Regions from separate parts of the Psychromonas sp. MME1 genome, predicted to be linked through region 1. Evidence: predicted binding sites of a transcription regulator. Region 1 holds the regulator's gene; the other holds the start of a gene.
The links. The regulator NrdR, encoded in region 1, represses ribonucleotide reductase genes. The targets are predictions, from matches to a motif close to AAACACNANATNTNGTGTTT.
Positions count from the first base shown of each region.

Region 2: a site for NrdR is predicted at 4,403-4,422, ahead of nrdD (anaerobic ribonucleoside-triphosphate reductase). Genes of this name have one in related genera too.

Region 1 is NZ_CP160906.1:1,492,577-1,508,250, forward strand. Features, by position in the region: gene AB2N10_RS06880 (tandem-95 repeat protein) at 1-1,516, opposite strand, end outside; gene msrA (peptide-methionine (S)-S-oxide reductase MsrA) at 2,119-2,655, shown strand; partial or broken gene AB2N10_RS06890 (DUF445 domain-containing protein) at 2,866-3,585, opposite strand; gene nusB (transcription antitermination factor NusB) at 3,659-4,090, opposite strand; gene ribE (6,7-dimethyl-8-ribityllumazine synthase) at 4,096-4,563, opposite strand; gene ribBA (bifunctional 3,4-dihydroxy-2-butanone-4-phosphate synthase/GTP cyclohydrolase II) at 4,622-5,728, opposite strand; gene AB2N10_RS06910 (riboflavin synthase) at 5,804-6,466, opposite strand; gene ribD (bifunctional diaminohydroxyphosphoribosylaminopyrimidine deaminase/5-amino-6-(5-phosphoribosylamino)uracil reductase RibD) at 6,468-7,613, opposite strand; gene nrdR (transcriptional regulator NrdR) at 7,865-8,314, opposite strand; gene AB2N10_RS06925 (integration host factor subunit alpha) at 8,777-9,085, opposite strand; gene pheT (phenylalanine--tRNA ligase subunit beta) at 9,090-11,477, opposite strand; gene pheS (phenylalanine--tRNA ligase subunit alpha) at 11,489-12,469, opposite strand; gene AB2N10_RS06940 (fumarylacetoacetate hydrolase family protein) at 12,646-12,966, opposite strand; gene AB2N10_RS06945 (fumarylacetoacetate hydrolase family protein) at 12,852-13,256, opposite strand; gene AB2N10_RS06950 (GGDEF domain-containing protein) at 13,271-14,296, opposite strand; gene AB2N10_RS06955 (DASS family sodium-coupled anion symporter) at 14,471-15,674, shown strand, end outside.
Region 2 is NZ_CP160906.1:236,542-252,215, reverse strand. Features, by position in the region: gene AB2N10_RS01115 (methyl-accepting chemotaxis protein) at 1-1,502, opposite strand, end outside; gene nrdG (anaerobic ribonucleoside-triphosphate reductase-activating protein) at 1,715-2,185, opposite strand; gene nrdD (anaerobic ribonucleoside-triphosphate reductase) at 2,261-4,378, opposite strand; gene rsxA (electron transport complex subunit RsxA) at 4,737-5,315, shown strand; gene rsxB (electron transport complex subunit RsxB) at 5,330-5,887, shown strand; gene AB2N10_RS01090 (hypothetical protein) at 5,889-6,239, shown strand; gene rsxC (electron transport complex subunit RsxC) at 6,233-8,116, shown strand; gene rsxD (electron transport complex subunit RsxD) at 8,119-9,171, shown strand; gene rsxG (electron transport complex subunit RsxG) at 9,171-9,797, shown strand; gene AB2N10_RS01070 (electron transport complex subunit E) at 9,800-10,483, shown strand; gene nth (endonuclease III) at 10,493-11,128, shown strand; gene AB2N10_RS01060 (hypothetical protein) at 11,321-11,722, opposite strand; gene AB2N10_RS01055 (LysR substrate-binding domain-containing protein) at 12,217-12,834, opposite strand; gene AB2N10_RS01050 (NAD(P)H-dependent oxidoreductase) at 13,031-13,615, opposite strand; gene AB2N10_RS01045 (beta-agarase) at 13,981-15,063, shown strand; gene AB2N10_RS01040 (alpha-amylase family glycosyl hydrolase) at 15,639-15,674, shown strand, end outside.

The DNA of each region.
Region 1 (15,674 bases):
TGACGGTGATCGTCGAGGTGGTGGTCGCCGTCGCGCCATCATTATCAGTGGTTACCAAGGTAATGGTTGCCTCACCAAAGAAGTTCGGCGCTGGGGTAAAGGTGATCGTGCCATCGGTTTCATTCACCGTCACACTGCCCTGTGCTGCGGGGACAGTGGCAACGGTTGAGACGATAGTGCCATCAATATCCGCGGCCTGATAGGGAACGGTAATGCTGCCCGAGTCTTCATCCATGCTGCCGTTGTCTGCACTCAACGTTGGCGCATCATTAATATCATTGACGGTGATCGTCGAGGTGGTGGTCGCCGTCGCACCATCATCATCGGTGGTTACCAAGGTAATGGTTGCCTCACCAAAGAAGTTCGGCGCTGGGGTAAAGGTGATCGTGCCATCGGTTTCATTCACCGTCACACTGCCCTGTGCTGCGGGGACAGTGGCAACGGTTGAGACGATAGTGCCATCAATATCCGCGGCCTGATAGGGAACAGTAATACTGCCCGAGTCTTCATCCATGCTGCCGTTGTCTGCACTCAACGTTGGCGCATCATTAATATCATTGACGGTAATGGTCGAGGTGGTGGTTGCCGTCGCGCCATCATCATCGGTGGTTACCAAGGTAATGGTTGCCTCACCAAAGAAATTCTCTGCAGGCGTAAAGGTGATCGTGCCATCGGTTTCATTCACCGTCACACTGCCATGCTCAGCAGGTACTGTAGCTACCGTTGAGACGATAGTGCCATCAATATCCGCGGCCTGATAGGGAACGGTAATGCTGCCCGAGTCTTCATCCATGCTGCCGTTGTCTGCACTCAACGTTGGCGCATCATTAATATCATTGACGGTGATCGTCGAGGTGGTGGTCGCCGTCGCACCATCATCATCGGTGGTTACCAAGGTAATGGTTGCCTCACCAAAGAAATTCTCTGCGGGCGTAAAGGTGATCGTGCCATCGGTTTCATTCACCGTCACACTGCCCTGCTCAGCAGGTACTGTAGCTACCGTTGAGACGATAGTGCCATCAATATCCGCCGCTTGATAAGGAACGGTAATGCTGCCGCCATCTTCATCAATAACACCATTATCAATAGTAAGCGTCGGTGCTTGATTTATTAAGCCACCAAGAAATAATTCACTTTCTTCAGGTAAGACGAGTGTTGTCGATGAGGTATTAAATCCTTGAGTCTCAAAATTAGTGGTGGCAATGGTTTCAGCTCCCTCTCGAGAAAAATCAACCGGTCCAGAGCTTCCTCCATCGGATGTAGGAGCGCCCGCTGCGGTTTCAATATCCTCAATGGGGCCATCGGTGCCTTCAATTGCAGCTTGAATAGCATTTATTTCAGCTAAATCGTCTTCATTAAGTTGTACTACCGATTCTTCTGTCAACGCATCTTCGTTAACCAGTTCACTCACTTGTTGTAAGTCATCAGTCGTTTTTTCAATGATTATTTCGCTTCTATTTTCATTATCCACAATGGGCGCATCAACCGCTGCAGGGTTATTTTTGCTACTATTCATAATCTATTCTCCATAATTATTACGATTTCTATTGTGGTTTAAATGGTTTGAAGCAAATTAACAAAAAATCCAAGTTCTTTTTATTAACAAATAACTTACAAAATTACTTATAAAAACTGATACTTACATATTACTAAAAGTCAGTGTTCAAAATATATTATATAATTAAATTAATACTATCTATGTGTGAAATATCGCAAAATAAATTTTTACAGGAAACACACATTTAACATTATAACAACAAAAACATATTTTCATTACACCAATCCTACAATGTTAACAAATTTAATTATCTTACTTTTTTACTAAAAAATTTATGCAGGCGTTCATTTAATAGTATAGCCTTTTGTGTATAACATTTTACTCATATAGCCAGTTACCTCAAGTTGCTTTATCAGGAGCCAGACGAATAACAGAGCAAGGAAAGTCGCTCCAATCTGCTTACTTATAAAATTTCTATGTAGAATACAATTTTATGCCTCGCATCTTGGCATGCTAATCCTTGCTTAGTTTGCATTTTGATGTAGCGTGGGTATAAAAGCTCTCTTATGCTATCCTTCCCCCCGTTGGCAAAACTAACTAACATTTTTAAGGATTTTCAGATGGCAATATCGACAGCAACGTTCGCGGGCGGTTGTTTTTGGTGTATAGAAGCAGCTTTCAACTCTTTAAATGGCGTGACTAAGGCCATTTCCGGTTATACAGGAGGAATAACAGCGCATCCCAATTACAAAGAAGTCTGTAGCGGTAAAACTAAACATGCGGAAGCGGTACAAATCAGTTTCGATGACAAAATAATTAGCTACCAAGAATTATTAACTATTTTTTTCGCTTTGCATGATCCTACACAACTTAATAGACAAGGCGATGACATTGGCACACAATATCGTTCTACTGTTTTTTATGAAAGTGAAGAGCAAAAAAAATTAGCCCTTGAAGTTATCAATGATTTAATTCAATCACAGGTATTTACGGATACGATTAAAACTGAGGTTGAAGAGTTAGGCGTATTTTACCCTGCAGAAGTGTATCATCAAGGCTATTTTATGAATAATCCAGAGCAAGCTTATTGTGCCGTAGTTGTTTCACCAAAACTCAATAAATTTAAAGAAAAATATAAAGCTAAATTAAAAAAATAATACCAATCGGATTAAGTATGTGATCTAAATTTTGCGCAGGAAAAATGGCTTAATTTGAGGCGTAAGTTGACGCAAATGGTTGTTCCCTTTGCGAAACTTACAACAAAAAAGTAAGTTATTTTAACCAGTAAAATAGATCAGCTATTTATTCCGATTGGTATAAAACAGTACAAGCCTCTGTCAACTTTTATTGCAGAGGCTCAAAGCGCTTTAAGCGACAATCAATGCACTCGCCAATCCGATTAAACCACCAAATACGCCACCCCATACAACTAACCATCCAAGGTGTTTTTTAATCATTTCTTGAATGATCTGTTTAACTAAGTGTGGTGTTAGTTCATTTAATCGTTGTTCGATAATTTGCTCAATTTTAGCTAAAATATCATTCATCATATCGGGTTGTTCAATCTCTTTTTTTAACAACGCAATAAATTTTTCATCTTCGGTTAATTCAATAATTGATTTCTTCATGTTTTTAATGAAGGGCTCTCTTAAGGGAGTTAATGCCTCTACTCCACCAAACATTCCTAACATTGCACCAAAGGATGAGTTCATAATCACAGTCACTAAACCATCATAGGTTGGGTTAAGGTCAACCTTATCAATTACCGGTGTTAGGTTAAAATGTGTCGGAGAAAGTGCACCTGCATTTAAAAATCAATCCACATTTTCACGAGTAAAAAACTGTTCCATCATCAATCCATGAATGCCTTTTTTAAACTCTTCAAAGTGTGCAGGTACGACACCAGAACCATACAAAAAAGGCACTTTTTCAAATAACATAAAGACAGCTAACCAATTGGTTAAAGCACCAGAAAGTGCAAACAAGCCAACCATTGTTAATATTGTGGCTAACTCACTTTGTCCTAAAAGTAATCCCAAAACTAAAATGACTGCTGCAATAAAATTAGTTATAAAACTTTTATTCATATTTATTCCTCAAAAAAAATCCAGTCACTAATTAATAGTCACTGGATTCTATTTTACTCATGGCACATCTTAATTATTCGGCGGCAATATCTGCACGTAGATTTAAGCTTCGTAACGCTTTATCTAAAACACCATTAACAAATTTATAGGATTCATCCGTTGCGAAATCTTTTGCTAATTCGATAGCTTCATTGAGTACAACTTTATGCGGAACATCCGTACGGTAGGTTAACTCAAACATAGCGATACGTAAAACAGCCAAGTCAACCATATCAACATCACTAATTTTACGTGATAAATAAGGTGATAATTTTTCATCTAAATTATCTACTCGATTAATAACACCCGTTAGCAACTCTTTAAAATAAGAGACATCTGTTTTAGATAAATCTTGATCAACCATAAATTGCTCAATAATTTGTCCTGCATTCAGCTTAGTTATTTGCCATTGATAAACCGCTTGCACTGCAAATTGTCGAGCGCGACGGCGCTCAGCCGGTTTCATTTTCATTATCCAAGTTCCGCCATAACGTTAACCATCTCAAGTGCACTTAGTGCAGCTTCACTACCTTTATTGCCCATTTTTGTTCCAGCGCGTTCAATTGCTTGATCGATTGAGTCTGTCGTTAACACGCCAAACGCAACGGGTACATCAAATTCAAGTGACACCTGAGCCAAACCTTTATTGCACTCATTAGCAACAAATTCAAAGTGTGGTGTGCCACCGCGTATCACCGTTCCTAAAGCAATAATAGCATCATATTTTTTAGATGCGGCAACACGTTTTGTTGCCAATGGTAATTCAACCGCACCAGGTACACGTACAACAGAAATATTATCATCTTCAACTTGACCAGTACGTTTAAGGGTATCAAGCGCCCCAGCTAATAACTGCTCATTAATAAAGCTGTTGAAACGAGAGATTACGATTGCTATTTTCGCGTGTGGTGCCGCTAATCCACCTTCAATTATTTTCATTTTCTACCCTTATTAGTACAATTTTGTGCATTCTAGCACATTTTATGATTAATGCTTATTACTCAGTGATGTAATCAACCACCTCGAGCCCAAAACCTGCCAGTGCGTGATATTTTTTCTCAGAGCTTAATAATGCCATTTTTTGCACGCCCAAATCGCGCAATATTTGCGAACCGACACCAACGCGTCGACTCGCCCCCTGAGGTTTATTGGCAACCCGTTCGCCCGCATCCTGTTGTGCAATATGTTTAACTTGCTCGATCAATGATTCAGCTGTCTCTTGGTGCCCAAGCATAACTAATACCCCACCATCTTGTGCAAGACGTTGTAATGCATTATGCAATGGCCAAGTGCGCGTAGCGAAGCGGTCGGAGAAAAAATTATCGCTAAATGTATTTTGTAGATGTACCCGCACGTTAGTGATATGTCCTGATTTAATTGCACCATTCACCAACGCAAAATGTACTTGTTTATCGATAGTATCTTGATAAGCCACTAAATCAAACTCACCAAATTCCGTCGGTAACTTACATTCACTTACGCGCTCAATGGTTGTTTCATTATTATTACGGTACTCAATTAGATCCGCGACTGTGCCTAATTTCAAACCATGTTGTTGCGCAAACTTTTCTAAATCTGGGCGGCGCGCCATGGTGCCATCTTCATTAAGTATTTCTACAATAACACCAGCAGGCTCTCGCCCGGCTAAACGCGCCAAATCACAGCCGGCTTCAGTGTGCCCAGCACGAGTAAGCACGCCTCCGGGTTGTGCTTTCAATGGGAAAATATGACCGGGCATAACAATATCAGTCGGTTTAGCATCTTTAGCAACGGCAGCCTGAACAGTAATAGCACGATCTGCTGCAGAAATCCCCGTCGTCACACCTTGAGCAGCTTCAATTGAAACCGTAAAGTTGGTTTGATATGCCGCTGTATTATCCGCCACCATTAAAGGTAAATTAAGTTGCTTACAGCGAGCCTCTGTTAACGTTAAGCAAACTAATCCTCGACCATATGTAGCCATGAAATTAATGGCTTCGGGTGTCACTAGGTCTGCAGCCATGATAAGATCGCCTTCATTCTCACGATCTTCATCATCCATCAAAATAACCATTTTACCCAAACGAATATCTTCTATAATTTCAGCAGTTGTATTTAATTTCATTTTCTATCCTTGTGGTGCTTTTTATAGCAGCCCCATATTCTTTAAAAAGATAGGAAGCCCTAATTTATGTTGGCTTTACCCTAAGAAACCACTTTTAGCGAGTAGTTCCATCGTTGATTTTTTTTCTACTTGCTCTGCGGCAGCTTCATCACCCAATATCAATCGTTCTAAATATCGTGCAATCACATCAACTTCTAAATTCACTTTGGTTCCAACGGCGTAATTTATCATATTCGTTTGCGCAATAGTATGTGGGATAATCGTTAATTTAAAGGCAGCACCATTAACCTCATTAGTCGTTAAACTAATGCCATCAACACTAATAGACCCTTTTTGCGCGATATACTTGGCTAAATTATCGGGGGCTTGTATCCAATAATCTATCGCATTGCCCGTCGCAGAGATGGAAATGACTTCGCCTACTCCATCGACATGCCCACTAACAATATGCCCACCAAAACGCGCATTCATTTGCATCGCTTTTTCTAGATTTACCATAAAGCCTGTTTGAATTTGTGAAAATCCACTGCGCTTAATGGTTTCGTAGGAGACATCGGCATCAAAACCACTTCCTGATAACTTAGTTACCGTCAAACAGACGCCATTATTAGCAATACTATCGCCAAGTTTGACATCACTCATATCTAAACACCCCGCATCAACACTAATCGTCATATCTTGTGCATTGTGTTTAATTGCCGTAATTTTTCCTACCGCTTCTATAATACCTGTGAACATATTAATCTCGATAACTTATGGTGCGAATATCATTGCCAATAATCACCGATTCTTTAAGTGATAATTGTACAACCGCGTCCATTTCTAAATAATTGGGTAAGTTTACTAAGTTTCTACCTTTATCGCCCAACAATTTTGTCGCTTGATAGAGTATAAATTCATCAACTAACTGATTATTGAAAAAAGCCCCCGCTAACGTTGCGCCAGCCTCAACCCATAAATCATTAATTTCATAGTCATTAAGTTGCTTCAACAGCACTGCCAAATCGATTCGCCCGTGACTATCATCCACGCCAATAAGCTGCTCAACATCGGCATTAAGCACTTTATCATTAAGATCAGATCGCGCGGTGAGCGAAACCAATAAGACCTTGCCTGGAATAGTAAATAGTTTTTCTGACAATGTTAATTTATTATGAGAATCTAATATAATTCGTATCGGTTGATGCAAAGAAGATGCAGGAATGTCACTATCAAATCGAGGACTTTGCTGCAATTCTTGATAACGAACATTCAAACTTGGATCATCAGCAAGTACCGTTCCGCTGCCAGTTAAAATAGCACTTTGCATGGCACGATAATACTGCACATCAATACGTGCTTGAGCGCCCGTTATCCATTTACTGACGCCATTTTGTAACGCGGTTTTACCATCTAAACTAGCTGCAAGTTTTACGGTAACGCGTGGCCGCTGAAATTTCATGCGCTTAATAAAACCTTGGTTTAAATTCTCAGCTTCGGCTTCCAACAACCCCACTTCAACGGTGATGCCCGCATCCCTGAGGATAGCAATACCACGCCCCGCAACCTTCGGATTAGGATCAACCATCGCGATCACAACACGCTTCACACCAGCCTCAAGCAGAGCTAATGCACAGGGAGGCGTCCGCCCATAATGTGAACAGGGTTCAAGCGTCACATAGCAGGTTGCATCCGTGGCGCTATTTGTTGCCATCCGTAAGGCATTCACCTCAGCATGGGAAGCTCCTGCTTGTAAATGAAAACCTTCACCAACAATGGCATTATTTTTAACAATAACGCACCCAACATTTGGATTAGGGGAAGTTGTAAAGCGCCCTTTCCTTGCTAACTCAATAGCGCGCGCCATATATTGCGTATCTAATTCAGAAAATTGAGCGTTGTTCATTATTATTCCATCTATTTATACCCATGCGACTAAAATGCAAAGTCAGCAGGAAAAAGAGTGCCAATATATTAGCCATAAAATTGAAGTATCGTTGTTCTACATAGCGGCTTTATAACAAAGCAGATTGGAACATTTTTCCTTACCTAACGGCACTAGCTAGAAAATCAAACAGTCACAATTAGCTCATGTTACGCCTTGCTCTGATATCCGAGTGAGCAGCTAACAAAGAGCCTTGAGATAACATAGAGATATTACTTTTCTAATTTAGCGATCTCTTCACCAAACTCTTTAATATCTTCAAAGGATCTATACACGGAAGCAAAACGAATATAAGCAATTTTATCTAAACCTTTTAATAACTCCATGACCAATTCTCCAACCATTTTTGAAGAAACTTCACGCTCTCCCGTGGCACGCAATTTAGACTTCAATTTATTAACCGTTGCTTCAATGGCCTCAATACTGACTGGCCTTTTTTCTAAAGCTCGGTGAATACCCACGAGTAACTTTTCATCATTAAAGGGTTCTCTACGTCCATCAGATTTAATTAATCGCGGCATGATGAGTTCAGCCATTTCAAAAGTAGTAAAACGCTCACTACACTCATTACAAGAACGACGGCGACGAACTTGAAACCCTTCTGCTACAAGACGAGAATCAATAACTTTTGTATCTTGTGCACTACAAAATGGACAGTACATAATGGTTTACTCTCAGTGGGAAATTCTAGGTTGAAAATTATAATACCAATTGGAATAAATAGCTGATCTATTTTACTGGTTAAAATAACTTACTTTTTTGTTGTAAGTTTCGCATAGGGAACACCATTTGCGTCAACTTACGCCTCAAATAAAGCCATTTTTCCGGCGCAAAATTTATACCAATTCCGATAAATAGCTGATCTATTTTACTGGTTAAAACAACTTACTGCTGCGTTGTAATTTTCGCAAAGGGAATAACCATTTACGTCAAATTACGCCTTGAATTAAGCTGTTTTTCCTGCGCAAAATCTAGGTCACATACTTACCGGAATTGGTATTAGATCACATACTTAATCCGATTGGTATAACATTTATTGACAATGATACTTGCTACTTTAACAAAAACAGTTTTTTAAATAAAAAAAAACCGCAAATGCGGTTTTTTTATTTTTGCTCATATAACTAAAGTTTATCTTCGCTATCGGGCAACTTTTCTTCAACTAGTTCCTTTAATTTTTGCCCCGCTCGAAAGGTAACAACCCGGCGTGCGGCAATTGGAATATCTTCACCAGTTTTAGGGTTACGACCCGGACGTTCACTTTTATCCTTTAGCTCAAAGCCACCAAAACCAGAAATTTTGACAGCTTCTCCACTTTCCAGTGTTGCTTTAATCTCCTCAAAAAAAGATTCGACAAACTCTTTTGCCTCTTTTTTACTTAGGCCTATTTTTTCAGATAAATGGGTTGATATATCAGCTTTAGTCAGTGCCATAAAATTATTCTCTCAACGATGCATTAAACTCCATAGAAACCGCTTCTATAATGCTATTTACACTATTTGCAATCTCTTGCTCTTCTAAGGTTCTCGTCGTATTTTGTAGGATCAAACCTATCGCTAAGCTCTTCTTACCTTCTGCTACGCCTGCACCTTGGTATACATCGAATAAGTTTATGCCAACTAGTTCAGTAATGCCAATTTTTTCTATAAATTTTAGTACGTTACCTGCATTTACTTGCTCATCGACAACAAAAGCAAGGTCTCGGTGGTTAGCTGGGAACTTAGAGATATCCGCTGATTGTGGTAATTTACGTGTAATGATCTGCTCAAGTTGAATCTCAAATACTATCGCAGTACCATTTAATGCAAATGGTTTGGTTAAACTTGGGTGCAATGTACCGATATAACCAATGTTTTTACCATTACGGTAAATACCCGCTGACTGACCAGGATGTAATGCACTGTGGGTTTCTGCTTTAAACTCAAAACTGTGAGCATCAACACAAAGGTCTAGTATTGCCTCTAGATCCGCTTTAAGGTCAAAAAAATCCGCATTACGTGTGGCAATATCCCAATGTTGATCATTCACATTACCGATAATGACACCCGCTAACATTGGCTGTTGAGAAATACCATTTTCAACACTTTCATCTTTGATAAAACGCAGACCCGTTTCAAATAAGCGAACACGTGCTTGTTGGCGTTTTTGGTTATTAGAAACACTTTCTAATAACCCCGTCCATAGGCTCACGCGCATTGCTGACATATCCTTAGAAATCGGGTGCGGCAAAATCAGTGCGTCAGCTTGTGGATGTAATTTAAGTTGTTTATCAGGATCAACAAAACTATAGGTAATCGCTTCTTGATACTCACGATTGACTAATACATCACGTATTTTGGTTAATTTAAGAGTCGCTTCATTATGCGCAGGCATGCTTAACGCTGCCTCAGGGGCAATATTTGGAATATTGTTATAGCCATATACACGAGCGACTTCTTCAATAAGATCTTCTTCAATCGCCATATCAAAACGGTATGTTGGTGCAATCGCAGTCCAACCTTCCGCGCTAACAGTAACATCACAGCCCAAGCGAGTTAAAATCTCAGTCACTCGCTCACCATCAATAGCAATACCAATTAAGCTATCTAATTTACTACGACGTAAGTAAATTTCAGACTGTTTTGGTAAATTCTCAACACTAACCGCTTCGCTTATTGGGCCAACAACACCGCCACAGATTTCAACTAATAGCTGCGTTGCTCGCTCCATCGCTTTAGCTTGTAAAACAGGATCAACACCACGTTCGTAACGATGCGATGCATCGGTATGTAAACCGTATGAACGAGCACGGCCTGCAATCGCTAAAGGAGCAAAAAAAGCACTTTCTAAAAATATATTGCTAGTACCTTCACTAACACCAGAGTCAGTGCCACCAAAAATACCAGCCATCGCTAATGCTTTTTGTTGATCCGCAATCACTAAGGTATCTGCATTTAACTTAACTTCTTTACCATCAAGTAATGTCAACGGTTCATCTTGTTTAGCAAGACGAACTTCAATACCACCCTCTAACTTATCAAGGTCAAAGGCATGCATTGGATGACCAAATTCAAGTAACACATACTGCGTAATATCCACAACGGCATCAACACTGCGCACACCACAACGACGTAATTTTTCTACCATCCATAAAGGCGTTGCTGCATTTTGCTTAATACCACGAATAACACGCCCTAAATAACGAGGACAAGCAGTTGGATCTTGCAAATTAATAGCAACTTGGTCATCAATCGTAACAGCAACATTTTGCCACGTTGGCTCAGTAACAGTGCTATTGTTTAATACACCAACTTCACGAGCAAGCCCAGAAATACCTAAGCAATCGGCTCTATTTGCAGTTAAATCAACATCGATAATAACGTCATCTAACTGTAAGTATTCACGAACGCAACTGCCAATCGGCGCATCAACAGGCAGTTCAATAATTCCATCGGCTGTTTCAGCCATGCCTAGCTCTGATTCACTGCACAACATACCAAGCGAGGTTTGTCCGCGTAATTTCGCTTTTTTAATTTTAAAATCACCCGGCAATACAGCGCCAACCACGGCAACGGCAACTTTTAAGCCTAAACGGCAGTTTTTTGCGCCACAGACGATGTCGAGTAACTCATCTTCGCCAATATTTATTTTTGTAACTTGTAATTTATCTGCATCGGGATGTTGGCCACACTCAACTACCTCACCCACAACAACTTTACTAAAATCACCGGCAACGGCTTCTACATCATCCACTTCAAGACCAGCCATGGTGACTTGGTGTAACAACTCTTCACGACTAATTTCAGGGTTTACCCATTCTCTTAACCAAGCTTCACTAAATTTCATTATTCTAACCCTTACTTAAATTGCTTGAGGAAACGGAGATCATTTTCAAAGAATGAACGTAAATCATTTACGCCGTAACGAAGCATGGTTAAACGCTCTACCCCCATACCGAATGCAAAACCAGAATACTTATCTGGATCAACCCCCATTGAACGTAAAACAGTAGGGTGAACCATGCCGCAACCTAGTACTTCTAACCAACCATTCTCACCTAACACATCCACTTCAGCCGAGGGTTCGGTGAAAGGAAAATAGGATGGACGGAAACGCACTTGAAGATCTTGTTCAAAGAAGTTATGCAAAAAGTCATGCAAAATCCCTTTCAATTGGCTAAAACTTACATTTTCAGCAATCATTAACCCTTCAACTTGATGGAACATTGGTGTGTGGGTTTGATCGTAGTCGTTACGATATACACGCCCCGGCGAGATAATTCGAACAGGCGGCTTACTATTTTCCATGGTACGGATTTGCACACCAGAGGTTTGTGTACGAAGCACCAAATCAGGGGAGAAATAAAATGTGTCGTGATCAGCACGAGCAGGATGATGCGGAGGAATATTTAACGCATCAAAATTATGATAAGCATCTTCTACTTCAGGTCCATTTTTTACTTCAAAACCTAATTCAGCAAAGAATTCAGTAATACGATCAATCGTGCGGGTAACAGGATGAACGCCACCTAATGGCGCGCCACGCCCAGGTAGAGTAACATCGATCGTTTCTTGAGCCAATTTTGCATTCAATACGGCTTCATCTAATGCTTGTTTGCGTGCGACTAAGACACCTTGAATTGCTTGCTTCGCTTTATTAATTAGCTGACCCGCGGCTGGTTTTTCTTCTGGAGGAAGTTTACCCAAGCCTTTCATTTGCTCAGTCATTAAACCTTTTTTGCCTAAGTACTGTAAACGAATCTGTTCCAACTCATTGCCATCAACGGCATTTTCTATCTGTTGTTGCGCATTGGCAACTATTTCATCGAGGTGCTGCATTGGTTATATCTCTACCTAAAGCAAGTGATTAAAAATAATGGGCGTAATTTTACGCATATCAGGAAGATATGGCTAGTGTTGCAGCGAAATGAGTCGCTAAAATGCAAGAAAAACAATAATTAACTTACGAACAGATAAAAACCACGCAAAATTAACTGTAATTATTGTCGATACGGCTAATTAACTGTCCACTTTTTCTCAATTAATAATTTATCATCATAGAACACTTTACCAATAAAATGGTCATTGCGAGCAATTTCACCTACGCCCTTTGGCGTCCCGGTCATCAATACATCACCATCACTAAAACTCATGAACGAAGCAACCTCATTGACAATTTGCTGCGGTTTATAAATCATCAAATCAAAATTTGCCTGCTGTACTAACTTCTCATTAATAAATAACTGTAAAGATAGCTTTTCAAGATCACCATCAAAATGGACAAACTCGCTAAATACAGCCGATTTATCAAAGGATTTTGCGCGTTCCAGGGCAATCCCTTGGCTTTTAACTTTGTTTGCAGCGCGCGTTTAGTGAGGTCTAAACCAATCCCTACCGCGCTAATTTTATTATTGCTAATCATAAAAGATAATTCAGCTTCATAGTGTATCGTCTCCACTTTATCGGTAAAAATTTCATCACATATCGCTGAGTTAGGTTTAACAAAAATAACCGCCTGCTCAGGTATCTCGTTATTTAGTTCTTTAATATGGTCAACATAGTTTCGACCGATACAGACCACTTTAGAAGGAGTAAGCAACGCTCCATCGGCGATAATATTTTTCATACGTACCATCCTATCTATTGCATCATAGGCAAAACGCGGTTTCGCCCTAATCGTTTAGCTTCATATAAGTATTCATCTGCTCGCGCAATCAATGAGCTCACGGAATCTCTTTCTTGGCACTCAACCACGCCAAATGACAAGGTAATGTTATTTATCCATTTGCCAGTGCGCTTATCTTTTAAAGCCACTTTTTCCATTAATTTACGCAGCGTTTCTGCAAAGTGGCGCGCCACTCTTAAATTACTTTTAGGTAATAATATAATAAATTCTTCACCACCAAAACGATACACTTTAGCCCCTTCGCGCATGCTGCTACTTAATTTCTTTGCGACGGCTTTCAATACCTGATCACCAAGTAAATGCCCCCATTGATCATTTAGCAATTTAAAATTATCAATATCAGCAATAATCAAACATAAACCATTCGCTTCATTGTTGATAAAGTTAGTCACTTCCACATCAAATGAATGACGATTTAATAATCCAGTCAAAGCGTCATATAAGGCTTGCTGTTGGCTTTTTTGCAACTCTTCTTTTAATGTAGATATTTCCGCTTTTGCGGCTTGTAAACTCTCGCTAAAAAATTGCGTTGAACGACTCATCTCTTCTGAATCACCTTCAATTTTTTTAAGCAGACTAATTACTTCATCAACGGACCATTTTTTATCTTCCGTCATACTAACTTGTGAAAATGTTTTATCGAATGAATCTCTAAATTTGACCGTATCACTGTGGGTGTCTGTTATCGATTGATCCAACTGCAATAACATTTTTTCTACATTTTGCCTTAATTGCCAAGTACTTGACTCAGATTCATCGGCAACAAATTGACGATATAAAACTTCCGTTTGTATTTCCGAGCAATGCGCTTGCTGGGTCAATATCGCATCTAATTCGACATTTAACTGCGGTATATCCTTAGCAACATAGTTATACCACAATGCATAGTTTATTGGCGTTGTCGGCACCTTATACTTCATCATTAATGGCACAGCTTTCTTTAAATTTTTTACTGATTCGACAATCAAATCATCACTCATATAGTCATCCTTAAGTAAATTGAGGATAAATATAGCAAATAGAATAAATTGATGCTCATATTTTAAGTACCAACAGGGCCATCACAGATTATAAATGTCTTTATGCCGCCCTTTTTACAGAAATTAAGACTAAAATAGTAACTATCAAGGACTCACAAGATGAGGATATCAATTATGGTCATAAAGTTAGCAGCTGCGGTTATCTCTGCACTATTATTTTATTGGCTTCTTCTATTGGTCCTTGATGTGCAACAGGCTAAAGCGTTAGCCTTGATCAGCTTGTTGGTCATTTTATGGAGTAATAGTGCATTACCATTGGGCGTCGTCTCTCTGCTGCCTGTGATACTTTTTCCAATGTTTAATTTGATGTCAACTAATGCGGTTAGCAGCAATTACAGTAAATCGATTATCTTTCTGTTTTTAGGCGGCTTTTTATTGGCCATTGCGGTAGAAAAAACAGAATTACATAAAGTTATTGCGAATAAAATTTTACAATTTTTTCCACACACTGTGCGCGGGATGATTTATGCGCTGGCGTTAACCGCAGGCTCTTTAAGCGCCTTTTTATCCAATACTACCAGCAGTCTTTTATTGATTCCTTTGGTGCTCTTTCTATCGGATGATAACGCCTTAAAAAAACGGTTTGCCTTAGCTATTTGTTATGGTGCGAGCATCGGTGGCATCATCACCCCGATTGGTACGCCACCCAATTTAATTTTATATGGACTATTAAATAACTTAAAATTAGCAACCATTCCCTTTGCACAGTGGGTGATGTTGGCACTGCCTCTCGCCGTTGTTATGTTTTTCTTACTGGGATGGATACTGTCATGGGGAACAAAAAATAAAAAACTTGATAAACAACCGACCCAGCTTGCTGTCTCTTTAACGGTTGAACAAAAAAAAGTGACATTTATCTTAACCGCTTTAGTCATTTTATTACTCTTCAACTCACCAATCGAACCTTACTATGAAGGGTTAGGGCTAAATGAAACGGGAATATTATTAGGCTTTGGGTTACTACTTTTTTTTCCACCATTTACTATTATCACGTGGAAAAATATGAAAAAAATCCCCTTTGATATTATCCTCTTATTTGGTGCGGGGTTCTCCATAGCCGCACTATTTACGAGCTCAGGGTTAGCCGATAAACTGGCTATTTTTCTACAAAATTTCAGCCAATTACCAACGATATTACTGATTATTATCATTGCTAGCATGGTGACATTTGCAACAGAAATAACCAGTAACACGGCGCTTATTTCCATGATATTGCCAGTCATTAATGCATTAGCAGTGCAAAATGGCTTAGATACGCGATTGCTGATGATGGTTGCCACTATTTGTGCCAGTTACGCCTTTATGCTACCCATTGCGA
Region 2 (15,674 bases), 1.3 Mb from region 1:
ATGTCAGCAACATATTTTTGAATTAACACAGAGGTATTATTTTGCTCTTCAGTGGCAGCTGCAATCTGTTCGTTAACTTCGCTTATCGCACTGACTTTCATGTTAATGCTGGTTAATGCTGTTCCTGCTCGCATCGTTGATTCAACGCCATCATTTGCAGTTATCACACCATGCTGCATGGCTTGAACAGCTTGCTTCGATGATGTTCTAAGTTCCTGTAACACCTGCTGAATCTCTTGAGTCGACGCTTGAGTACGAGAAGCCAATGTTCTCACCTCATCAGCAACGACAGCAAAACCGCGCCCCTGTTCACCCGCTCTAGCAGCTTCAATTGCGGCGTTTAATGCAAGCAGATTAGTTTGATCCGCAATGCCTCTGATAGTGTCTAAAATATCATTAACATTGTTCGTAAAAGCATCGAGTTTATTGACGACTGCAGCGGTAGTTTGTACTTCACCTGCGAGTTGCTTAATTGTAGCCACCGCTTCATTAACCACTACGGAGCCATTTTGTGCTTCTTTATGGGCCTCATTCGCCTCATTAGAAGCATTGGCGGCGTACTCCGCGATATGCGTAACACTAATAAACATTTCATTCATCGCATGCGATATTTTTTCAATAGCGATATTTTGCTCATTTACGCTCAACTCACTATTTTTTGTCCCCTTTAATAAGGTATTTGATACCTCACTAAGGCTATCAGTCGTATTTTTAGTATCGGCGATTGAAGATTGCAATTTTGATACAAACTGATTAAACCAACGCACTAATTCAGCTATTTCATCTTTACCGTCATACTGAATACGCGAACGTAAATCACCCTCACCTTCGGATATATTTTGTAATGACATAGTGACACTTGACAGTGTAGAGGTAATTGAGCGATTAACTAAAAATCCCACTAAAATCATTAATAACGTAGCGATAACAGCAATTATCATCATGGACATTTGCGCACTATCAGATTCAGTATTGGTAATTTCAATACTTTGAGTAAAAAGGTCTTGAAACTCTCTTAGATTACTCGCAAAGTTTTTAACCAAACTCTGGTAGCGCTCTGCATTACTAGCTGCTTGTGCTTTAATCGCATTAAAATCCACGTCATCAGCTAAAAAAGCACTAACTAATAATTCTGCATTTTTATGGTAAGTTACTACGTCTTTTTTTACTTGCTGCATGGTATTGGTTTTTTCTGGCAATAACTGACCAATTTGATCTAAGTTAGTACTAATCTGATCGACCATTTTTTTTACGGTTTGTAAATTTTCTTCTTCACCCGTCGTTACCGTTGACTGAATAATCTGATCTAATTGAATGAGTAACCCTTCATTGATCGTCGCAAGATTGAGCACCGGATAAAGTTGATTTTGCAGAGCGTTTAACCTAGCTGCATTATTTGCAGTAGTCATGTTATTAATAATGACTGAAATGATAAAGGAGGCTAATGCAACAAACGTTATCATGTTAATACGGTGTTTAATTTTTAAATTTGAAATTTTCATTTTTCACCATTACTTCGTCCATAAAATATGAGGGTACTGTAATGTATAAATCATTTTTTAGGAAGTTAGAGGTAAAAAAAAACCGTGCTATAGAGAATTTATGACATGTAAATTAGAATTTATGATATGTAAGTTAGCATTCGTTGACCAAGCCAGCGGAATTTCAAACACGAATACCTAATGACTTACATAGCTCCCCTCATCTTTAAGGTTTATACTTTCTCAAAGCGATGTACGACTTGATTACTACTGCCTCGCCACTGCAAGTTTGGATCGGCAAGCTCCTTAATAAACTTACCATCTACCAGCACATCAATCAGCGCAATAATTTCTTGCTGTTGTGGATTAAGTTCCGCTAATGTATAGCCAGTCCATAGCCATATATTTTTATCGACACACTCATTTTTAACACGCTTAATCAATGCCAAAACCTGTTCGATATTTGCTGGATGCAGAGGATCACCACCGGAGAGGGTTAACCCCGCTCTTTTTATGCGTGTGTCATTAAGGTCTTGAATTATCTGATCAGCCAACTGCTCGGTAAACAACTCCCCAGCGTCGGGCGAGAGGGTTGACTGATTATAACAACCTTTACAGTGATGAATACACCCAGAGACAAATAGTGTACAACGCGTACCTTCACCATTGAGTACATCAAGCGGATAATATTTACTGTAATTCATACCGGCGAATTCCTAAAAGCAAAACACCCCACGTTAAGCGAGGTGTTTTTATCTTGCTGTTATTAAATATAAAATTTAAAGGTGTTTAACGCGACGCTTCACTTCTTCTTGCTTGCCTTCATTAAATGGGCGCGCATCGGGGCTACCTAGGTAGCCACATACACGGCGTGTTACCGCCACTTTTTCAGAGTCGGAGTTACCACAACTAGGGCATACAAACCCTTTACTGGTACAGTCAAATTCGCCATGGAATCCACACTCATAACACTCATCAATGGGGGTGTTAGTACCGTAATAAGGGACGCGTGAATAGCTGTAATCCCAAACGTCTTCTAACGCTTTAAGGTTATGTTGCATATTTGGATATTCGCCATAACAGATGAATCCACCGCTAGCAATCGCAGGGTATGGCATCTCAAAATCAAGTTTATCATATGGATTCGCGATTTTTTCAACATCCAAATGGTAACTATTTGTATAATAGCCTTTATCGGTCACCCCATCTAAAACACCAAATTGCTTCGCATCTAAGCGGCAGAAACGGTCACATAAATTTTCTGAAGGCGTTGAGTATAGACTAAAGCCATAGCCAGTTTCCGCAGTCCAACGTTTAGTCGCCTCTTTTAAATAACTAATGACAGCAAGTGCTTTTTGTTGTTTTTCAGTGTTATCAAATAGGTGATCATCTGTACCGTACAATGCATTAATTGTTTCATGTAAACCGATGTAGCCCAATGAAATAGAAGCGCGGCCATTTTTAAATATATCGGCAACACAATCATTGGCTTTTAAACGTACCCCACAGGCACCTTCCATATAAAGGATAGGAGCAACACTGGCTTTCACTTCCGACAACCTTTCAATACGCGTATCTAATGCTTTTTTCGCCAAGGCTAAACGACTATCTAATAATTTGTAGAACTGTTCTTCATCACAGCCAGATTCAAGAGCAACACGAGGTAAGTTAACACTTACAACGCCAAGATTATTACGACCATCATGGATCAGCTCATCATTTTCTTTATAGGCATCCAAGAAACTGCGGCATCCCATTGGGGTTTTAAATGACCCAGTGACTTCCACCACTTTATCGAAATTCAAAATATCTGGGTACATCCGTTTTGAGGCACATTCCAATGCCAATTGTTTAATATCGTAGTTGGGATCGCCCTGTTTATGGTTAACCCCCTCTTTAATCGCAAATACCAATTTAGGGAAAATGGCGGTTTTGCGATTTTTACCCAAACCAGCGATACGAATTTTAAAGATTGACTCTTGAATTAAACGCGCTTCCCAACTGGTGCCCAATCCTAAACCAAAGGTAACAAAAGGCGTTTGACCATTAGCCGTATGTAAGGTATTCACCTCATACTCGAGTGACTGGAAGGCGTCATAGCACTCTTTTTCTGTCTGTTCAGCAGCATAGTTTTGCGGCTCGGCAATATTCCACTTATTAGCTATCACAAGATGTTTTTTATAACTCATGCTGACATAGGGTGCGAGCGTAGTATCAATCCCATTAATAGTGGTTCCACCATAAATGTGGCTAGCCACCTGTGCAATAATTTGTGCCGTAACAGCCGTCGCCGTTGAAATTGATTTTGGCTCCTCAATTTCAGCATTGCCCATTTTAAAGCCCTGCGTAAACATCCCCTTTATATCGATCAACATACAGTTAAACATTGGGAAAAAAGGCGCATAATCTAAATCGTGATAATGTAATTCACCTTTATCGTGCGCACGCACCACATCGCGAGGTAATATATAAGATTTAGCATAATGCTTAGCGACAATCCCCGCTAAGAGGTCGCGCTGGGTCGGGATAACTTTACTATCTTTATTGGCGTTTTCATTTAGTAATGCGGCATTGCTTTGCTCAATCAACCCATAAATCTCACTATTTAAGTGACTTTTACGTTCACGGGCAATGTCTCTATCGTGACGATATTCAATGTAAACACGGGCTAATTCACTATGCCCACTTTTCATTAAACAAACTTCAACGGCATCTTGAATATCATGAATATCTACTTCAACCTGCCCCTGCAATTGCAACTCGACTTCCGCTGCAATGGCAAAAGCGTCAACGCCTTTACAACGCGCTGCGCCCGATGCTTTTAAGATAGCTTCCGCTATACGCAAGGAATTAAATGGTACTTGACTTCCATCTCGTTTAATTACAACAGGTTTCATCACAACGCTCCAAAATCACCAGCAACATACTATATATTGTGGGTGCGCATGATACATAACACTAGATATTGAGCCTTGATATAAATCAATTTTCAATTCAGGTGATAATTTAGTATCTTAAAATTGCTCATCGACTACATTTTTGATGATTTTTTGTTGCTATTTTAAGAAGGCTTTTAGATAAAATAAAAGGCTGATAGTAGCCACTATCGCTGTATAAGTGATAACAATAAAAGCGTAACGATTAACTTTATAAAATGCACTATTTAGACACTGACCAGAAGGTATTTTATTGCTATTATAACAAGTTAGAGTTAACCACGCATTACCCCTATTTTTCCAGTGGAATTAAATTGTTATGAACGATTATTTTTTACTTTTTTTTGGCACAGTGTTAGTTAATAACTTTGTTTTAGTAAAGTTTCTTGGCTTATGCCCTTTTATGGGTGTCTCAAATAAAGTTGAAACTGCCGTTGGCATGTCCTTTGCGACGACCTTTGTTTTAACATTAACAGCAGCATTGTCCTATGTCGTCAATACTTATTTACTGATACCACTCGACTTACTCTATCTACAAACGTTAAGCTTCATATTAGTGATCGCAGTGATTGTGCAATTTACAGAAATGGTAATGCATAAAACTAGCCCAACGCTATACCGTTTATTAGGCATATTTTTGCCCTTAATCACCACCAACTGCGCTATTTTAGGTCTCGCGTTACTAAACATAAATGAGCAACACAATTTTGTGCAATCCATTATTTATGGTTTTAGTGCTGGGGTTGGTTTCTCCTTGGTCTTGGTGCTATTTTCATCCATGCGCGAGCGCCTCGCTGCGGCCGATGTTCCTTTACCTTTTAAGGGCGCATCGATAGCAATGATCACCGCAGGGTTAATGTCACTTGCCTTTATGGGCTTTACAGGCCTAATTAAGTAATAGAGAAAGATATAATGATAACAAACATTGCTATCGCTATTTTGTCATTGGGGGTACTCGGAGCCATTTTTGGCGTGCTACTGGGATATTCATCATTACGATTTAAAGTTAAAGAAGATCCTATCGTTGAAGAACTCGATGCCATCTTACCACAAACACAGTGTGGCCAATGTGGTTATCCCGGTTGTAAACCCTATGCGCAAGCCATCGCAAATGGCGATGATATTAATAAGTGCCCCCCGGGCGGTGATGCTGTTATGCGTCAACTTGCTGCGCGTATGGGCGTTGAACCGAAAGAGTTAGAAGGTGAAGAAAAACCGAAATTGGTTGCCTTTATTCGTGAAGATGAATGCATTGGTTGCACGAAATGTATTCAAGCTTGCCCTGTCGATGCCATTTTAGGCGCAACTCGGCAGATGCATACCGTGATCAGCGATGAATGTACAGGCTGTGAACTCTGCGTTGCTCCCTGTCCAACTGATTGTATTGATATGATTCCAATTGCTTTAACTACACAAAATTGGCAATGGGATCTCAACCGTATTCCAACTAAAAACAGTATTGAGTCTTAGTATGTCAATAATGCCTATCAATCTACTTAGCGACGATCAACTCGCACTAATTTCCTCTGGCAAACAGTGGTCATTTCATGGGGGGATTCATCCTCAAGAAAATAAACAACAAAGTAACCAAACTGCCATTGAAGATGCGGGTATTCCTCCCTTTTTAATCATTGCCGTTGAGCATAAGGGCCACACTCCTGAGTTATTAGTAAAAGTTGGCGATCCGGTTTTAAAGGGGCAACCATTAACCAAAGTCTATGGCGCAATGGTGACACAACATGCCTCTAGCTCAGGAACCGTGCATGCAATAGAAAAACGTACTGATTTACATCCATCGGGACTCCCCGTTTCTCAGTGGTGATCGCCACCGATGGTTTAGATAGGCATGTAAATTATGAGAGATGTGAGGATTACCAAGCACAAGCCAATGTCCAACTCATTGAAAAAATTTATCAAGCTGGCATTGTGGGTTTAGGTGGCGCGGGTTTTCCAACGCATTTAAAACTGTTTCATAAAGAAGGTATCAAACTGCTTATTATTAACGCAGTCGAATGTGAGCCTTATATCACCGCAGATGATCGACTAATGCAAGAGCATAGTGACGAGATCATCAAGGGGATACAAATATTACAGCATATACTCAAACCAACACTGACCGTTATCGCCATTGAAGATAATAAACCACAAGCAACATTGGCATTAAATGAAGCAGTGCAAAAAGTCGCAGTTGAACAAGAAAGTAACATAATCATTCGGACCATTGCGACACGCTATCCTTCAGGCAGTGAAAAACAGCTAATCGAAATTATTACCGGTCAACAAACGCCCCATGATAAGCACCCGACTGACCTTGGCATTGTCATGCAAAACGTTGGCACCGTGTTTGCGATTAAAGAGGCAATCATTGATGGTAAACCACTTATTTCCCGTATTGTCACCTTAACCGGCGATGCATTTTCTCAAAAAGGCAATTTGAGTGTCCGCATCGGTACCCCTATCCAATATTTACTCGATAGAAATAAATTTGATGAGAAACAGGCAGAACAATTAATTATTGGCGGGCCGATGATGGGCTTTTCGATTAGCCATAGCAACATTCCCGTCAGCAAAATATGTAACTGCATTCTTGCAGCAACGACAAAAGAGCTTCCTGCTCCACCGCCAGAGCGAGCCTGTATTCGCTGTGGGGAATGTGCACAAGTCTGCCCAGTTCAACTATTACCACAGCAACTTTTTTGGTACGCAAAGAGCAAAGATCATGGCAATTTAGCGGAATATAACCTGTCAGCCTGTATCGAGTGTGGTGCCTGCGCCTTTGTTTGCCCAAGCAATATTCCCTTAGTGGAATATTATCGCGTCGCCAAAGCTGAAATAAAAACGGCAAAAGAGGAAGCACAAAAATCAGAAAAAGCCCGTCTACGTTTTGAAAAACGCGCGGCACGATTAGAGCAAGAAAAAAGAGATCGCCAAGCAAAACACAAAGAAGCGGCGCAGAAACGTCAACAGCAACTTAAACAGCAAAATGGTGGGGAAGACCTTATCGCAGCTGCATTGGCTCGCGCTAAAGCGAAAAAAGAAGCAAGCAACGAAGGCACTGAAGCGCCAACAGGCGATACCCGCAAAGATGCCGTGGCAGCGGCTGTAGCCCGTGCGAAAGCGAAAAAAGAAGCGAGTAACGAAGGCTCCGCAACACCAACAATCGATACCCGCAAAGATGCCGTGGCAACGGCTGTAGCCCGTGCGAAAGCGAAAAAAGAAGCGAGTAACGAAGGCTCCGCAACACCAACAATCGATACCCGCAAAGATGCCGTGGCAGCGGCTGTAGCCCGTGCGAAAGCGAAAAAAGCAGCGAGTAACGAAGGCTCCTCAACACCAACAAGCGATACCCGAAAAGATGCCGTGGCAGCGGCTGTCGCCCGCGCTAAAGCAAAAAAAGCGGCGAATGTGGAGGCCGCTTCCCAAGATCGTAATAACAGCGCAGTTGATGAACAGCAAATCATTGCTCAAAACCAAGCGGCAATCACTGCACGTCAACAACGTAAAGAGCAAGCTCGTTTAAAAAAACAACAAAAACAAGCGGAACAATCGGACCAGAATATGGAGCCAGCAATAGCACCAGCATCGTCCGATGAGCAAGAGAGCCACGCAGAAAAAACGCCCGATGATAGTCGTAAAGCAAAAATCGCAGCCGCTATTGCTCGTGCAAAAGCGAAAAAAGCCGCAGCAGAGGATCTTTAGAGATGGCATTTATTAATTCCAGTTCACCACACCAACGTATTCGCCGTAGCACCTCGCAAATAATGGGGTTAGTCACCTTATGTTTATTACCCGGCATAGCCACGCAAAGCTATCTCTTTGGTATAGGTAACCTATTGCAAATAGCCTTAGCCTGTTTAGTGGCATTGCTAAGTGAAGCATTCGTATTAAAGCTCCGCAAACGCGCTATTATTCATACCCTAAAGGATGGCAGTGCCTTGGTCACCGCCATTTTAATTGCCATTTCCATTCCGCCTTTAGCACCTTGGTGGATAGTCGTTATCGGCACCCTATTTGCGATAATTTTTGTCAAACAGCTATATGGGGGGCTAGGTAATAACCTATTTAATCCTGCGATGGCAGCTTACGTGCTGTTACTTATCTCATTTCCCGTGCAGATGACATCTTGGATCCCAGTACAATCGCTACATCCATTTACGTTAAGCTTTATGGATCAAATAAACACCTTTATTAGCGGGTTTACACTCGATGGCTATTCCGTCAAACAACTTAGCATTAGTGTTGATGGTTTAACCATGGCAACCCCCCTTGATACCGCGCGCACAGCACTCAACTCAGGGCATACCATCACTGAATTACTGCATAGCGCCGAGTATAAACACGCCTCATGGCAAGCGATTCAATGGGTTAATGTGGCCTTTTTAGTAGGTGGATTAATCATGCTCAGCAAACGTGTGATCCATTGGCATATCCCAATCAGTTTTCTAGCGGGTATATGCGTATTTTCATTTATCGCCTTTGCTTATAATCCGGATCTTAACATATCCCCCATGTACCATCTTTTTTCAGGTGCCACCATGCTCGGCGCTTTCTTTATCTTGACCGATCCAGTCACGGCATCCACCACCGCAAAGGGGCGAGTTTTATATGCCCTGCTAATTGCGCTAATTGTCGTTGTTATCCGTAATATCGGGGGCTACCCCGATGCCGTTGCCTTTGCCGTTTTACTGGGTAATATGTGTGTCCCACTCATCGACTATTACACACAACCCAAAGCCTATGGGAGAGTTCGCTAATGATTCCAACTATCACTCGTAACGGTTTTTTATTAGCGGCGTTTGCCATCGTTTGTACAGCATGCGTTGCCATTGTAAATGCCTTTACTACCCCGATTATTGCGGTTCAGGAGCAAAAAGCATTGATCAAAATCATTAACCAAATCATCCCTGAAAGCAGCTACAATAACGATGTATTCAGCACTTGTTTTAACGTCAGTGATGATTTACTAGGTGCAGGCGAGCAGCAGCAGGTATTTATTGCCAAAAAAAATAACGTGCCCGTCGCAGCCATCTTAGAGACCACCACCTTCCGTGGTTATTCAGGTGAAATCAAATTAGTCCTCGGTGTTTATACTAATGGCAAAGTCGCGGGTGTACGCGTTATTCGCCACTCAGAAACCCCCGGACTTGGCGACAAAATTCAAACTAACAAATCCAAATGGATCTATTCCTTTGATGACACGATCTACACTCCTAGCGACGATAAGCAGTGGGAAGTAAGCAAAAATGGCGGTAACTTTGATGCCTTTACAGGTGCATCGATCACCCCCAGAGCCGTTGTCTTAGCGGTCAAGGATGCCTTGATCTACTTCGATAAAAACAAAGTCAATTTGTTAAATCAACCAGCAAACTGTGGAGCATAATAATGAGTGAACCGTTAACATCCCCTGCCGACACAGAAAGCAACGCAGCCGCAAACACAGCCCCCAGCTACAAAGAGCTGATGCTACAAGGTTTATGGAAGAACAATCCCGGTATCGTGCAATTATTAGGGCTCTGTCCACTACTGGCAGTAACCAATACCGCAACTAACGCCTTAGGTTTAGCGCTTGCAACACTGTGCGTCTTAGTGGCATCAAACAGCTTGATCTCCTTGATCCGTGCGCATGTTCCGAAAGCGATCCGAATTCCGATTTTTGTCATGATCATTGCCTCCCTAGTCACCTGTGTGCAATTACTAATGAATGCCTTTACCTATGAACTCTATTTATCTTTGGGTATTTTTATCCCATTAATCGTCACCAACTGCATCATCATTGGCCGCGCCGAATCCTTCGCCTCGAAAAATAGCGTAAAACATGCCGCCTTTGATGGTTTAATGATGGGATTAGGTTTTGCAGCCGTTTTGCTACTATTAGGTGCGAGCCGTGAACTGCTCGCTCAGGGGACACTCTTTGATGGTATTGAAACACTGCTTGGCGAGTGGGCTACCTTTATGACACTTCAGGTTTATCATAGCGATAGCCATTTTTTACTGGCCGCTTTACCACCGGGTGCCTTTATGATCATGGGGTTAATTATTGCGCTGAAAAATTTTATCGATAAATAAGTATTATAAATGAACAAAATAAAACGCCTAGAAATATTAACACGCCTGCGAGATGCCAATCCGCATCCAAAAACAGAGCTCAATTACAGCTCGCCCTTTGAATTATTGATCGCGGTTATCTTATCAGCACAGGCAACCGATGTTAGCGTCAATAAAGCCACGGATAAACTCTACCCCGTCGCCAATACCCCTGAAGCGATTGCCGCATTAGGGGTCGATGGGCTGAAAAACTACATTAAAACCATTGGCCTATTTAACAGTAAAGCAACCAATGTTATTAAAGCCTGTGAAATGTTAATAGCACTGCATAACAGTGAAGTACCCGAAAATCGCGAAGCTCTAGAAGCGCTACCCGGTGTCGGACGAAAGACCGCCAACGTAGTACTCAATACCGCCTTTGGCTGGCCCACCATTGCCGTTGATACCCATATTTTCCGCGTTAGCAATCGCACTAAGCTGGCGATGGGACAAAATGTCGACCAAGTTGAAGAAAAACTACTAAAGGTCATTCCTAGAGAGTTTAAAGTGGACGTACACCACTGGCTAATACTACATGGGCGCTATACCTGCATTGCGCGTAAACCGCGTTGTAGTTCTTGCCTGATAGAAGATTTATGCGAATACAAAGATAAAACAGAAGAGTAAAAAATAACTCCCCTGCCACATCGCATTAAGCGATGAAATATGGTTGTAAGGTCGAGGATTAGGGGCTGTACTTCAATCCGCATAGTGCGAGTATCATGCCTATCTCAAATCAAAAATTGAAGAGTTGAACCTGACTGTTTTGCTTATTGTGGGCAGCCTATACTATACCCATGTTACTAGACATCACTTAATTTAAGCTTCTTTGAGGATTTTATAACCTTTACTATTTAGCCAAATTTCGGCATCGGCTTCTGTTTTAAAAAACCCACTCTTAGTAGTAGGAAGCGCCGTTTGTAACTCTCTTAAAATATGCTCTTGGATAACTTGAGAGCAAACAACGGCTTCGTGCATTTGGTTGTTTTTTGCACACCAGTGATTAGTATCCAAAATGGGTCCCCATACTTCCGGACCACCTAATCCCCACTGCGTTAAGTCAATTAAGCAGGCCCAGGGGTTATCCGTAATTGTTGATGCAATTTGCATAAATTCCTTGCACATATTTTCAGAGGTTTCTCTATTCCAACTCGATATAAAACGGACAATAATCACTTGCTCATATAGCTCAATTTTATAACTTCCATGCTCTTTCATCATTTACCCTTTTCGATACAAAAACATCTTCTTAAATAACCCCAAAGACAATTTGCCACCTCAGCCTTATACAAAAGGAAAGCGCTATATATAAAAAGAGACCTCTATCACTTTCTTTCTGAAGCCTAATATCAATTACAATAATAGGCTAATCTATTTTTGTTTAAAATAATTTATTTTTTCATTAAATTTTTCGTGAAGAGAATAACCATTTACGAAAAACCCACGTTGAACCAAACTCTTTCTCTATAAGATTTATTTAATGGTACAACTGTAAGTTAACGGGATCATGCCCTGACCGTACTGCGCGTATCAGCCCAAAATAATATCAAAATTAAAGATCAAGCTCTGACCGTTTACATGGACAAACAATATCGCAATATGAACTTACTGATTATACTAGCCACTACTACCAAGCAGCAGGCCGTGAGAATATTAGTTTGCCTGAATATTTTAATCAGCTGAAATCCAAAAATAGTAATTAGATGCAAAGCCCGTTAGTCATCCCAATAGGGGGTATCACCATAAAATTGACTGGCAAAATCAATAAAACTACGTACTTTCCCTGCTAGAAAAGTTCTGTTGGCATAAAGCGCATAAAGTGCCAAAGGTGGGGGTTCGTAACCGATTAATATCTGTTGTAATTTACCCTCTGCCATTGCTTCACCTGTAATAAAAGTAGGTTGTATGATGAAGCCTCCCCCATAAATAGCGGCATTGACTAAGAAATCCCCATTATTGGTCACTATCTTCTCTTTTAATCTCAGTTTCTTATATTCAATATCAAATTTAGAAAAGATCATATCTTGGTCTGAACCACTGTATTTTAGGTAGCTATGTCCCTGAAGTTCCGCTGCCGTATTCGGTGTGCCATTTTTTGCGAGGTATTCTGGAGGGGCACTGATTGTTAATAGACCAGAAATATTTTGGTGTAGGTTAGTTAATGCCCCCTCCATCTCTTCAATATCATCTAAAATTTGTTGGCAACGGTGGTAATACTCCATCCCCGCTTCAGTTAAGCTGACTTTACGTGTCGTTCTATTTAATAAGCGAATATGTAATTTACTTTCTGAACTAATACACTTTATGAGTGCTCCGGCTGCCGCTGAATTCATGGGTCATATAGATGCTTCAACAATGAATATGAAGCGCTACTCAAAATAAAGCTTCTGTATAAGCACATTGGTTGCATTTACAAACCATGTGCTTAATTAATACAGTTTTGTCTAAATTGCAGTGACAAGTATGACGTTAAACAATCTATTTTTTATCATACTTATATACTGCAATTAAATTATCTCCTGCTACTTTTTAACGTATAAATTGTGTATCTAAATGCGCTTTATATCGCGCTACGTCGCCCTCGATGCTTGGGTTTTTAATAACATCATTGCTCATAAAAGTTTCAAGCGGTGACATGCCTAAAAATTGATGTGCTTTATGCATTGCCATATAAACACCATCGACACCAGCACCTTCAAAAAACTGCTTAGGATCAGTAAATGATTCTGCGGGCGCATTCCAAGTAACTGAAAGCATATACTCTTTCCCCTGTAGTAAACCACCAGAGCCATATTTGTGATCACTGTTTTTACGTGTTCTGCCATCACTTTGGTACAAACGACCATGCCCATTAGTGAATACTTCGTCGATATATTTTTTTACAATCCACGGAGCCCCCATCCACCATGCGGGTGTTTGTTGAATAACAGTATCTGCCCAAACCCACTTTTGTATTTCCTCTTCAATATCATAACCATCTTCAATTGTCGTTATTTGAATATTATGACCTAGCTGTGAGAGATGCTGGTGTGCGGTATCTGCCATTGTTTTGTTGAGCGCACCTTTCGAGTGCTCAAAGGTTTTAGCGCCATTTATAATTAAGATGTTTTTCATTGTTATCGACCTTGTTTAAGCTTGTTATTTTCAAATTTAGGGTAAGACTGCGTATTAACATGATGCAGCTCGGATAACATTTGATGCGATCACTTTTTTATCTGTCTGTAGACTTCAGTAAAATCTAACTTAACTGATTAGGATGCGTCAAGGGGGTTAGCGTTTTACTAGCAAAAGTTAACGGGCACTGACAGCCTTTACTGTGCTTCGACTCACATTACAACTGTAAATTTGACACAATGAAATTTTTTGTCTACTAAAATGCTATAATCCTGTTCGTTTCATTCTTTCATTTTTATAATAATCAAAATAACTTCTAATATTAAATGGAATTAGCAGTTATTTAATACATGGATACAGCTAATATGTTAACAAACCTTAAAAAAACATCCATCGTTCTACTATTTGGATCTGTTTTAACAGCATGTGGTAGTGGTGGTACGTCAAGTCCTTCTGAAGTCGTTAAGGGACCTGATGCCGATAATGATGGAATCAGTGATGCACTTGATCAGTGTCCTGATACAGTTGCTGGTACAGTCGTAGATGAAACCGGTTGCGACTTTGAATATGAAGGCGACGAGATTAATGTGAATAATGCCAATCCTGCTTGGCCTTCTTTTACGACCTTTAATGATACAACGCCTGCTGGTAAAAAATGGCAAAAAGTTGAAAACTTATCCGATGAATTTGCATCTTGGGATGCATCAAAATGGCAAAAGACAACTTGGAATTATGGTAATACCCCTGTATTTATGCAGAATCAAAATTCAGGAGTGACAGCCGGTAATCTTTGGATTAAAGCTACGTTAAACGAAGAAAGTAATGACGCAATCGGAAAAACTGCTGATCAATGGTTTGAATCCTCTCGAGTGCGCTCTAAAGCTAAAATAAAGTTCCCGATGTATACAGAAAGCCGCATTAAAGTAGCAAATATTTCAGCTTACAGCACCTACTGGTTAAATAATGGTGACATTAACAATCGTGATGAGATTGACATCATTGAAATTAATCCAGCGCCAACCTATACAGGCACCCGAGGTGAATACGTATATGCGGACTACCCATGGGAAATGCATTCTCAGTATTTCATTGTGCAAGGTGGAGAAGTAAATACTGAACGTGATAAAGGTAACTCGATTAACAAGCCTGATGACAGTGACTTATCGGCTAACAATACATTACATGGCGTGCGTTGGATCGATGATTACCATGTATTTGGTATGTGGTGGAAAGATGAACACAATGTACAGTTTTACCTCAATGGCGAACCTGTTGGTAGTGTGCAAACAATCACAGCTTTCTCACTTGAACAGTCTATTATCTGGGATTTGTGGACACAGGATTCAAATTGGATTGGTGGTCTACCTGCGAAGAATGATTTATTAAATGATAATAACAATACAATGAAAGTGGACTGGATCCGTACTTGGACGTTAGTTGACGAATAAAGTTGTTACTTAAGTGTATTAGCTCAGACTATAGTGCCATTAGGGGCAGGTCTTTAATTCTGATTCCCAATGACGTTGGACTACCTTTTATATATGTTCAATGATTGACAAGGGATCTTATGAGCCGCCCTTTACGATTAGAGTTTGCTGGTGCACTTTATCACATTACTTCCCGTGGAAATGGTCGAAAAATATCTATTTTGAGAAGTGCCATTAAGGCCATCCATTAGTTAGCTCCTGTCAAACTCTTCATCACACACCTATTCTTCTCAGTATAATTGCATCGCTCCTTTTCTTACGGCTTCACAAAGCTACCTTGACTTTAAGTTGCATTGTATTTGATATTTTTCAATTGTTTGAAGTGAAACAGTAAATTTATAAATTTAGCATTGTATGATTGCCAACTTTGTTAAAACAGCTCAATTCTGCGTTGTCAGTTTTGTAAAGAAAATTACCACTTACTGTAACTAACGCATTGAATTTAGATGCTTTTTCTACACAAATTTTAGACCGCATACTTAATATATTTAGTATTATTTTTTCCATCTCCCTACATAACTATAAGGAACATAGTAATGAAGTCGACCTTTAAAAAGGCCATTCTCACAAGT